2 regions of the Streptomyces sp. NPDC018026 genome follow, and region 2 is predicted to be linked to the other one. Evidence: riboswitches for the same ligand, from Rfam matches in the RefSeq annotation. Region 2 holds a riboswitch; the other holds the start of a gene.
The links. A riboswitch is a leader RNA that binds a small molecule or an ion and turns the genes downstream of it on or off. The one in region 2 is predicted to bind thiamine pyrophosphate.
Positions count from the first base shown of each region.

Region 1: it holds a riboswitch for thiamine pyrophosphate, as region 2 does, so the genes downstream of both, thiO (glycine oxidase ThiO) here and ACH4D3_RS31895 (thiamine ABC transporter substrate binding subunit) in region 2, are expected to answer to the same signal.

Region 1 covers NZ_JBIRFY010000015.1:64,926-69,235, reverse strand. The annotation lists gene ACH4D3_RS33760 (Rv2175c family DNA-binding protein) at 1-58, opposite strand, end outside; gene ACH4D3_RS33755 (NAD(P)/FAD-dependent oxidoreductase) at 100-1,413, opposite strand; TPP riboswitch at 1,540-1,651, shown strand; gene thiO (glycine oxidase ThiO) at 1,649-2,890, shown strand; gene thiS (sulfur carrier protein ThiS) at 2,896-3,096, shown strand; gene ACH4D3_RS33740 (thiazole synthase) at 3,099-3,896, shown strand; gene pknB (Stk1 family PASTA domain-containing Ser/Thr kinase) at 4,093-4,310, shown strand, end outside.
Region 2 covers NZ_JBIRFY010000013.1:112,763-117,072, forward strand. The annotation lists gene ACH4D3_RS31885 (phosphatidate cytidylyltransferase) at 1-129, shown strand, start outside; gene rlmN (23S rRNA (adenine(2503)-C(2))-methyltransferase RlmN) at 287-1,417, shown strand; TPP riboswitch at 1,486-1,591, shown strand; gene ACH4D3_RS31895 (thiamine ABC transporter substrate binding subunit) at 1,671-2,765, shown strand; gene ACH4D3_RS31900 (ABC transporter permease) at 2,741-4,310, shown strand, end outside.

The DNA of each region.
Region 1 (4,310 bases), on a different contig from region 2:
CGGGAACGGTGAGCCAGGCGGGCACGAGAGCATCGGTCTTTGCGTCAATCTCGGTCACGCCTCCAGCCTGCCACCTGGCACTGACAGTCGGAAACCTGGCTACGCCGAGGCCGCCGTCGCCGCCTTCAGCGGCTTCGCCGGGTCGGCCAGCAGGTCCGGGTCCATCGGCGTACCCGCCTGGATCAGGCGCCTGCCCTGTGCCAGGTCGCGGGGGCGGCCCACCGCGAGCAGGGCGACCAGGCGGCCCTCGCGCAGCCAGCAGACCGTCCATGCCGGGCTCGCGGGGTCGCCGCGCCACAGGGTGGTGTCGGCGGCGGTGTGGTGACCGGCGTACTGGACGAAGCGGCCGAACTGCTCGGACCAGAAGTAGGGCACCGGGTCGTAGGCCGCCGGGGCCTCGCCGCCCGGGGCGCCGACGATGCCGGCGGCGACCGTGCGCGGGCCCTGGAGGGCGTTGTCCCAGTGGTGCACCAGCAGCCGCTCGCCGTAGCGCGCGGAGGGGAAGGAGGCGCAGTCGCCGACCGCGTGGACGTCCGGCGCGGAGGTGCGCAGGCGGTCGTCGGCCAGGACCTCGCCGTGCGCACCGAGGGCGATGCCGGACCCGGCGAGCCAGCCGGTGGCCGGGCGGGCGCCGATGCCGACGACGACCGCGTCGGCGGGCAGCCGGGTGCCGTCGGCGAGGACGACCCGGCCCGGCTCACCGGGGCCGCCGGACTCGACGCGCTCCACGCGCGCGCGGGTGCGCAGTTCGGCGCCGGCGTCGGCGTACCAGGCGGTCATCGGCGCGGCGACCTCGGCGGGCAGCGCGTCGGCCAGCGGCCGGTCGGCGGCCTCCACCACGGTCACCGCGCAGCCCGCCTCGCGCGCGGCGGTGGCGAACTCGGCGCCGATCCAGCCCGCGCCGACGACCACGACGTCGTGCTGCCGGGCGAGCACCGGCCGCAGCCGTTCCGCGTCGTCCAGGGTGCGCAGCAGGTGCACGCCGGGCACGCCCTCGGCGCCGGGGAGCCGGACCGGTTCGGCGCCGGTCGCCAGGACGAGGACGTCGTACGGCACCGGCCCCTCGGAGGTGTCCAGGACGTGCTCCGCGGGGCGGACGCCCAGGGCCTCGCGGCCCAGCCGCAGGGTGATGCCCAGTGCCTCGAAGTCGACGTCGAAGGCGGAGCCCTCGGCGGTGCCGAGCAGGACGGCCTTGGACAGCGGGGGGCGGTCGTACGGCTGGTGCGGCTCCGCACCGATCAGGGTCACGGGGCCGGTGAAGCCCTGTTCCCGCAGGGCGACCGCGGTCTGCACGCCCGCCATCCCGGCGCCCACCACGACCACACGGCGCTCCGCGTCCGCCGCCGGCCGCTGTCCCCGGTCCCGTTGGTCCTGTGGTTCCCGTCGTTCCCGTTCCCGCGTCTGCTCGCTCACCCGATCACCATAGACACCTGGCGTTTCGCCGGTCGGTGCCCGTACGCCGTGGACCGGCCGGCGACGCCCCCGGCCCCGGGAGGCTCCCTTACAAGGGCGGCGGCCGGCGGGCTAGGGTGGCCGACGCAAGGCACTCGCGGGAGCCCGGACGCACCGGGCTGAGAGGGAGGCTGGCGGCCTCCGACCGTACGAACCTGATCCGGGTCATGCCGGCGAAGGGAGGGGCTGGACGCCCATGTCGTCTCCATCACACACGCCTCCGCACACACCTCGTACGTCCCGTACGCCCGACGTGCTGGTCGTCGGCGGCGGGATCATCGGGCTCGTCACCGCCTGGCGGGCCGCGCGGCGCGGGCTGGTCACCGCGCTCGTGGACCCCGAGCCGGGCGGCGGGGCGGCCCAGGTGGCGGCCGGGATGCTGGCCGCCGTCACGGAGCTGCACTACGGCGAGGAGACGCTGCTCGCGCTGAACCTCGCCTCGGCCCGCCGCTATCCGGAGTTCGCGGCCGAGCTGGCCGAGCTGACCGGCCACGACCTCGGTTACCGGCGCTGCGGCACACTCGCCGTCGCGCTGGACGCCGACGACCGCGCCCACCTGCGCGAACTGCACGCGCTCCAGCAGCGCTCCGGCCTGGAGTCCGAGTGGCTGTCGGGGCGTGAGTGCCGGCGTCTGGAGCCGATGCTCGCGCCGGGCGTGCGCGGGGGGCTCCGGGTGGACGGCGACCACCAGATCGACCCGCGCCGTCTCGCCCACGCGCTGGTGGCCGCCTGCGAACACGAGGGTGTGGTCTTCCACCGGGTGTGGGCCGAGCGGCTCACCGTCGGGCGCGGGGAGCGGGCCACGGGGGTCGTCACCGCCGACGGCACGGCGCTGACGGCCGGGCAGGTGGTGCTGGCCGGGGGCAGCCTGAGCGGGCGGCTCGGGGGCGTGCCGGAGGCCGTGCTGCCGCCGGTGCGGCCGGTGAAGGGGCAGGTGCTGCGGCTGACCATGCCGCGGACGCCGGGGCCGCTGCTGAACCGGACCGTGCGCGCCGTGGTGCGCGGCAACCACGTCTACCTGGTGCCCCGGGAGAGCGGCGAGCTGGTCGTCGGCGCCACCAGCGAGGAGCTGGGCTGGGACACGACGGTCACCGCGGGCGGCGTCTACGAACTGCTGCGCGACGCGCACGAGCTGGTGCCCGGCATCACGGAGCTGCCCCTGACGGAGACCCGCGCGAGTCTGCGTCCCGGCTCCCCGGACAACGCCCCGCTGCTCGGCCCGACCGCTCTGGACGGCCTGCTGCTCGCCACCGGCCACTACCGCAACGGCGTCCTGCTCACGCCCGTCACCGGCGACGTCATGGCGCACGCGCTGACCACCGGGGAGCTGCCGGAGGAGGCCCGCCCCTTCACGCCCCGGCGCTTCGACGCCGCCCCCGCACTGCCGGTACTCCCGGCCCTCTCGGACCTCTCGGACCTCTCGGAGCAGCCCGTATGAGTCACGTGACCGTCTCCGTCAACGGCGAGCCGCGCGAGGTGGCTCCCGGCACTGCCCTGGACGCGCTGGTGGGCACGCTCACCGCGGCCCCGTCCGGAGTGGCCGCCGCCCTGAACGAGACCGTCGTCCCGCGCGCGCGGTGGTCGGCCACCGCCCTGGCCGACGGCGACCGCGTCGAGATCCTCACCGCCGTCCAAGGAGGCTGACCATGGCCGACGATCCCTTCGTCCTCGGCGGCACGACGTACGCGTCCCGCCTGATCATGGGCACGGGCGGGGCGCCCAGCCTGGACGTGCTGGAGCGCGCGCTGGTGGCCTCCGGGACGGAGCTGACGACCGTCGCGATGCGGCGGGTGAACGCCTCGGTGCACGGCTCCGTGCTGTCCGTGCTGGAGCGGCTCGGCATCCGGGTGCTGCCGAACACGGCCGGCTGCTTCACCGCCGGGGAGGCGGTGCTCACCGCCCGTCTCGCGCGCGAGGCGCTCGGCACGGACCTGGTCAAGCTGGAGGTCATCGCCGACGAGCGCACCCTGCTGCCGGACCCGGTCGAGCTGCTGGACGCGGCGGAGACGCTGGTGGACGACGGGTTCACCGTACTGCCGTACACCAACGACGACCCGGTGCTCGCGCGGAAGCTGGAGGACGTCGGGTGCGCGGCGGTCATGCCGCTGGGCTCGCCGATCGGGTCCGGGCTCGGGATCCGCAACCCGCACAACTTCCAGCTGATCGTGGAGCACGCGCGCGTGCCGGTGATCCTGGACGCCGGGGCCGGTACGGCGTCGGACGTGGCGCTGGCGATGGAGCTGGGGTGCGCGGGTGTGATGCTGGCCTCGGCGGTGACGCGGGCGCAGGAGCCGGTGCTGATGGCCGCCGCGATGCGCTCCGCGGTGGAGGCGGGGCGGTTGGCTCGGCGGGCCGGGCGGATTCCGCGGCGGCATTTCGCCGAGGCGTCGTCTCCTGCGGAGGGCTTGGCGGTGCTGGATCCGGAGCGGCCCGCCTTTGAGTGACCCGGCGCCGTCCCGGGGTCTTTTCTCCCACCCCCGCACCACCCGTTTCCAGTCGGGCAAGAAGTGGACCACTCGCGTGGGGGTGCGCCGCCGTCGGCGGCGCACGGTGCGTGGGAAGCGTCACAGATGCGCTTCAGTCCCGGTGCGATTGCGTTCGGCGACGCGGGGTGTCGGTGTCGGCTCGTAGACTCCCTGCGTGGACACGACCCTTCAGGACCCTCTCGTCGGGCAGGTGCTCGACGGCCGGTACCGCGTCGAGGCGCGGATCGCGGTCGGCGGGATGGCCACGGTCTACCGGGCCGTGGACACCCGCCTGGACCGCGTGCTCGCGCTGAAGGTGATGCACCCGACGCTCGCGACCGACGCCACCTTCGTCGAGCGGTTCATCCGCGAGGCCAAGTCGGTGGCCCGGCT
Region 2 (4,310 bases):
GACCTCGGCATCAAGGACATGGGCACCCTCCTGCCGGGCCACGGCGGCATCATGGACCGGCTGGACTCCCTCCTCCCGACGGCGCCGGTGGTGTGGCTGCTGCTGGTGATCTTCGTCGGGGTGGGTTGACAGTCATCCGGTAGCATGGAAAGGGCCTGCGGCGTCTGCCGCGGGCCCTTCCGTGTGTCCCCGCCGACGCGGGGGTGTCCCAGTGAGGTCTCCTGGCTTCGGCACGGCCCTGCCGTTGTCCCCGCAGAAAGCGGGGGGTTGCCACAGGCCCGCCGTCATGAGGAGTTGTCCGACCGTGGCCCGTCCAGCCCCCGGTGAGCTCACCTTTGCCGCACCCCGCGGAGCGAAGCGGCCGCCGCGGCACCTTGCCGATCTCACGCCTGCCGAGCGCAAGGAGGCTGTCGCCGCGATCGGTGAGAAGCCGTTCCGCGCGAAGCAGCTCTCGCAGCACTACTTCGCGCGGTACGCGCACGACCCCGAGCAGTGGACCGACATCCCCGCCGGTTCGCGCGAGGGGCTGCGGGAAGCGCTGCTGCCCGAGCTGATGACGGTCGTGCGGCATCTGTCGACCGACCAGGGGACCACGCGCAAGACGCTGTGGAAGCTGTTCGACGGGACGCTCGTCGAGTCGGTGCTCATGCGCTACCCGGACCGGGTGACCATGTGCATCAGCTCCCAGGCGGGCTGCGGGATGAACTGCCCGTTCTGCGCCACCGGCCAGGCCGGCCTGGACCGCAACCTGTCGACCGCCGAGATCGTGCACCAGATCGTGGACGGCATGCGGGCGCTCAGGGACGGCGAGGTCCCGGGAGGCCCCGCCCGGCTCAGCAACATCGTGTTCATGGGCATGGGCGAGCCCCTCGCCAACTACAACCGCGTCGTCGGCTCCATCCGCCGGCTCACCGACCCCGAGCCCGACGGGCTGGGACTCTCCCAGCGCGGCATCACCGTCTCCACGGTCGGTCTCGTCCCGGCGATCCACCGCTTCACCGGCGAGGGCTTCAAGTGCCGCCTCGCCATCTCGCTGCACGCCCCCGACGACGAGCTGCGCGACACCCTCGTCCCCGTCAACACGCGGTGGAAGGTGCGCGAGGTGCTGGACGCCGGGTTCGAGTACGCGGCGAAGTCCGGGCGCCGGCTGTCCATCGAGTACGCCCTGATCCGCGACATCAACGACCAGGCCTGGCGCGGCGACCGGCTCGGGCGGCTGCTCAAGGGCAGGCCCGTGCACGTCAACCTGATCCCGCTCAACCCGACGCCCGGCTCCAAGTGGACCGCGTCCCGGCCCGAGGACGAGAAGGCGTTCGTGGAGGCCATCGCGGCGCACGGTGTGCCGGTGACGATCCGGGACACCCGTGGGCAGGAGATCGACGGGGCGTGTGGTCAGCTCGCCGCGAGCGAGCGGTAACCTGACCGGCGGAAGTATCAGTAGTACATCCAGCACGCCCAGTACATCGTCATAGTCGTCACATCTTCATATTCCGACAGGGGAGCGCCACAGCGCTGAGAGTGCGGCACCGGCCGCAGACCCTCCGAACCTGGCCCAGGTCATTCTGGGTAGGGAGATCGGTCACCACTCGAGCTGTTGCGCCCTGCCCGGGACCCTCGCCAGGGGTCCCGGGCGGGGCCGCGTCTTCTCCTGGTCACCCAGGAGGAATTCAGTGAGCATCACCAAGAAGGTCAGTGTCCTGGCCGTCGGGCTCGGCATGGTCGGCACGCTGGCCGCCTGCGGATCGTCGTCCGACGACGGCGGCGACGGCAGCGGCTCCGGCGGCTCCAAGACCGTGACTCTGGTCAGCCACGACTCGTGGGCCGCGTCCAAGGACGTCATCGCCGCCTTCGAGAAGGAATCCGGCTACAAGGTCAAGGTCCTGGAGGACGGCGACGCGGGCCAGGCCGTCAACAAGGCCGTCCTCACCAAGGACAACCCGCAGGGCGACGTCTTCTTCGGCGTCGACAACACCCTGCTCTCCCGCGCCCTCGACAACGGCCTGTTCCAGCCGTACGAGGCCAAGGGGGCCGACCTCGTCCGGCCCGAGTACCGGGCCGACCAGGACAAGCACCGGGTCACGCCCGTCGACACCGGCGACATCTGCGTCAACTACGACAAGGCGTACTTCGACCGGCACGGGCTGACCCCGCCCAAGTCCTTCGACGACCTGGTCGAGCCCGAGTACAAGGACCTGCTCGTCACCGAGAACGCGGGCAGCTCCTCGCCCGGCCTCGGCTTCCTTCTCGGCACCGCCGCCCAGTACGGAGACGACGGCTGGGAGGGCTACTGGAAGAAGCTCAAGGCGAACGGCGTCAAGGTCGTGGACAGCTGGGAGCAGGCGTACAACGAGGAGTTCTCCGGTTCGGCCGGCGGCAAGAAGGCCAAGGGCGACCGTCCGCTCGTCGTGTCCTACGCCTCCTCCCCGCCCGTCGAGGTCGTCTACGCCGACCCGCAGCCGGACACCGCCCCCACGGGCGTCGCCGACGGCACCTGCTTCCGGCAGGTCGAGTACGCGGGTCTGCTCAGCAACGCGAAGAACCCCGAGGGCGGCAAGGCCCTCCTCGACTTCCTGCTGAGCAAGTCCTTCCAGGAGGACATGCCGCTGAACATGTTCGTCTACCCGGTGCGGGAGGGCGCGCGGGTCCCCGAGGTGTTCTCGAAGTTCGGGCCGCAGGCGAAGGACCCGCAGACCCTCGACCCGGCGAAGATCGCCGACAACCGCGACCAGTGGGTCAAGTCGTGGACCTCGCTCGTACTGAAGTGAGCCGGGAGGGCAGGAAGGCGGCGCGGACCGCCCGCGGGAGCGCGGCCCGGCTCGGCCTGATGGCCGTGCCCGTCGCGTTCTTCGCGGTGTTCTTCGCCTACCCCGTCGCCGCCATCGTGGCCCGCGGACTGAAGGTCGACGGGGTCTGGCAGCTCGGGCGGATCGGGGACGTGCTCGCACAGTCGGACGTGCGGCACGTGCTGTGGTTCACCACCTGGCAGGCCCTGGCGTCCACCGGGCTCACGCTGCTCGTCGCGCTGCCCGGCGCGTACGTCTTCGCCCGCTTCGACTTCCCCGGCAAGCAGGTCCTGCGGGCCGTGGTGACCGTGCCGTTCGTGCTGCCGACGGTCGTCGTCGGTACGGCGTTCCTGGCGCTGGTCGGGCGCGGCGGGCTGCTCGACGAGCTGTGGGGCCTGCGCCTGGACACCACGGTGTGGGCGATCCTGCTCGCGCACGTCTTCTTCAACTACGCCGTCGTCGTCCGCACCGTCGGCGGACTGTGGGCGCAGCTCGACCCGCGGCAGGAGGAGGCCGCGCGGATGCTCGGGGCCTCCCGGCTGCGGGCCTGGCGGCAGGTCACACTGCCCGCGCTGGCACCCGCCGTGGCCGCCGCCGCGCTGATGGTCTTCCTGTTCACCTTCACCTCCTTCGGAGTCGTCCAGATCCTCGGCGGGCCCACCTTCTCCACCCTGGAGGTGGAGATCTACCGCCAGACCTCGCAGGTCTTCGACCTGTCCACGGCCGCCGTCCTGACGCTGATCCAGTTCGCGGCGGTCGTCGCCGTCCTCGCCGTGCACGCCTGGACGGTGCGGCGGCGGGAGACGGCGCTGCGGCTCGTGGACGCGGCCACGACCGCGCGCCGGCCGCGCGGAGCCGGGCAGTGGGCGCTGCTCGCCGGCGTCCTGGGCGTCATCGCCGTCCTGCTGGTGCTGCCGCTGGCGGTACTGGTCCAGCGGTCGCTGGGGGCGTCCGGCTTCGGCTACTACCGGGCGCTGACCCGCGAGGACGGCGGCGCCTTCCTCGTCCCGCCGATCGAGGCGATCGGCAACTCCCTCCAGTACGCCGTCGCCGCCACCGCCATCGCCGTGGTGATCGGCGCGCTGGCCGCGACCGCGCTCACCCGGCGCGACGCGGGCCGTTTCGTGCGCGGGTTCGACGCGCTGCTGATGCTGCCGCTCGGGGTGTCGGCCGTGACGGTCGGCTTCGGGTTCCTGATCGCGCTGGACGAACCGCCGCTGGACCTCAGGTCCTCCTGGATCCTGGTGCCGCTCGCGCAGGCGCTGGTGGGCGTCCCGTTCGTCGTACGGACCATGCTGCCGGTGCTGCGGGCGGTGGACGGACAGCTGCGGGAGGCGGCCGCGGTGCTGGGCGCGTCGCCGTGGCGGGTGTGGCGCGAGGTGGACCTGCCGATGGTGCGGCGGGCGCTGCTGGTGGCGGCCGGGTTCGCCTTCGCGGTGTCGCTGGGGGAGTTCGGCGCGACCGTGTTCATCGCACGGCCCGACAACCCGACGCTGCCGGTCGCCGTGGCGCGCCTGCTGGGCCGGC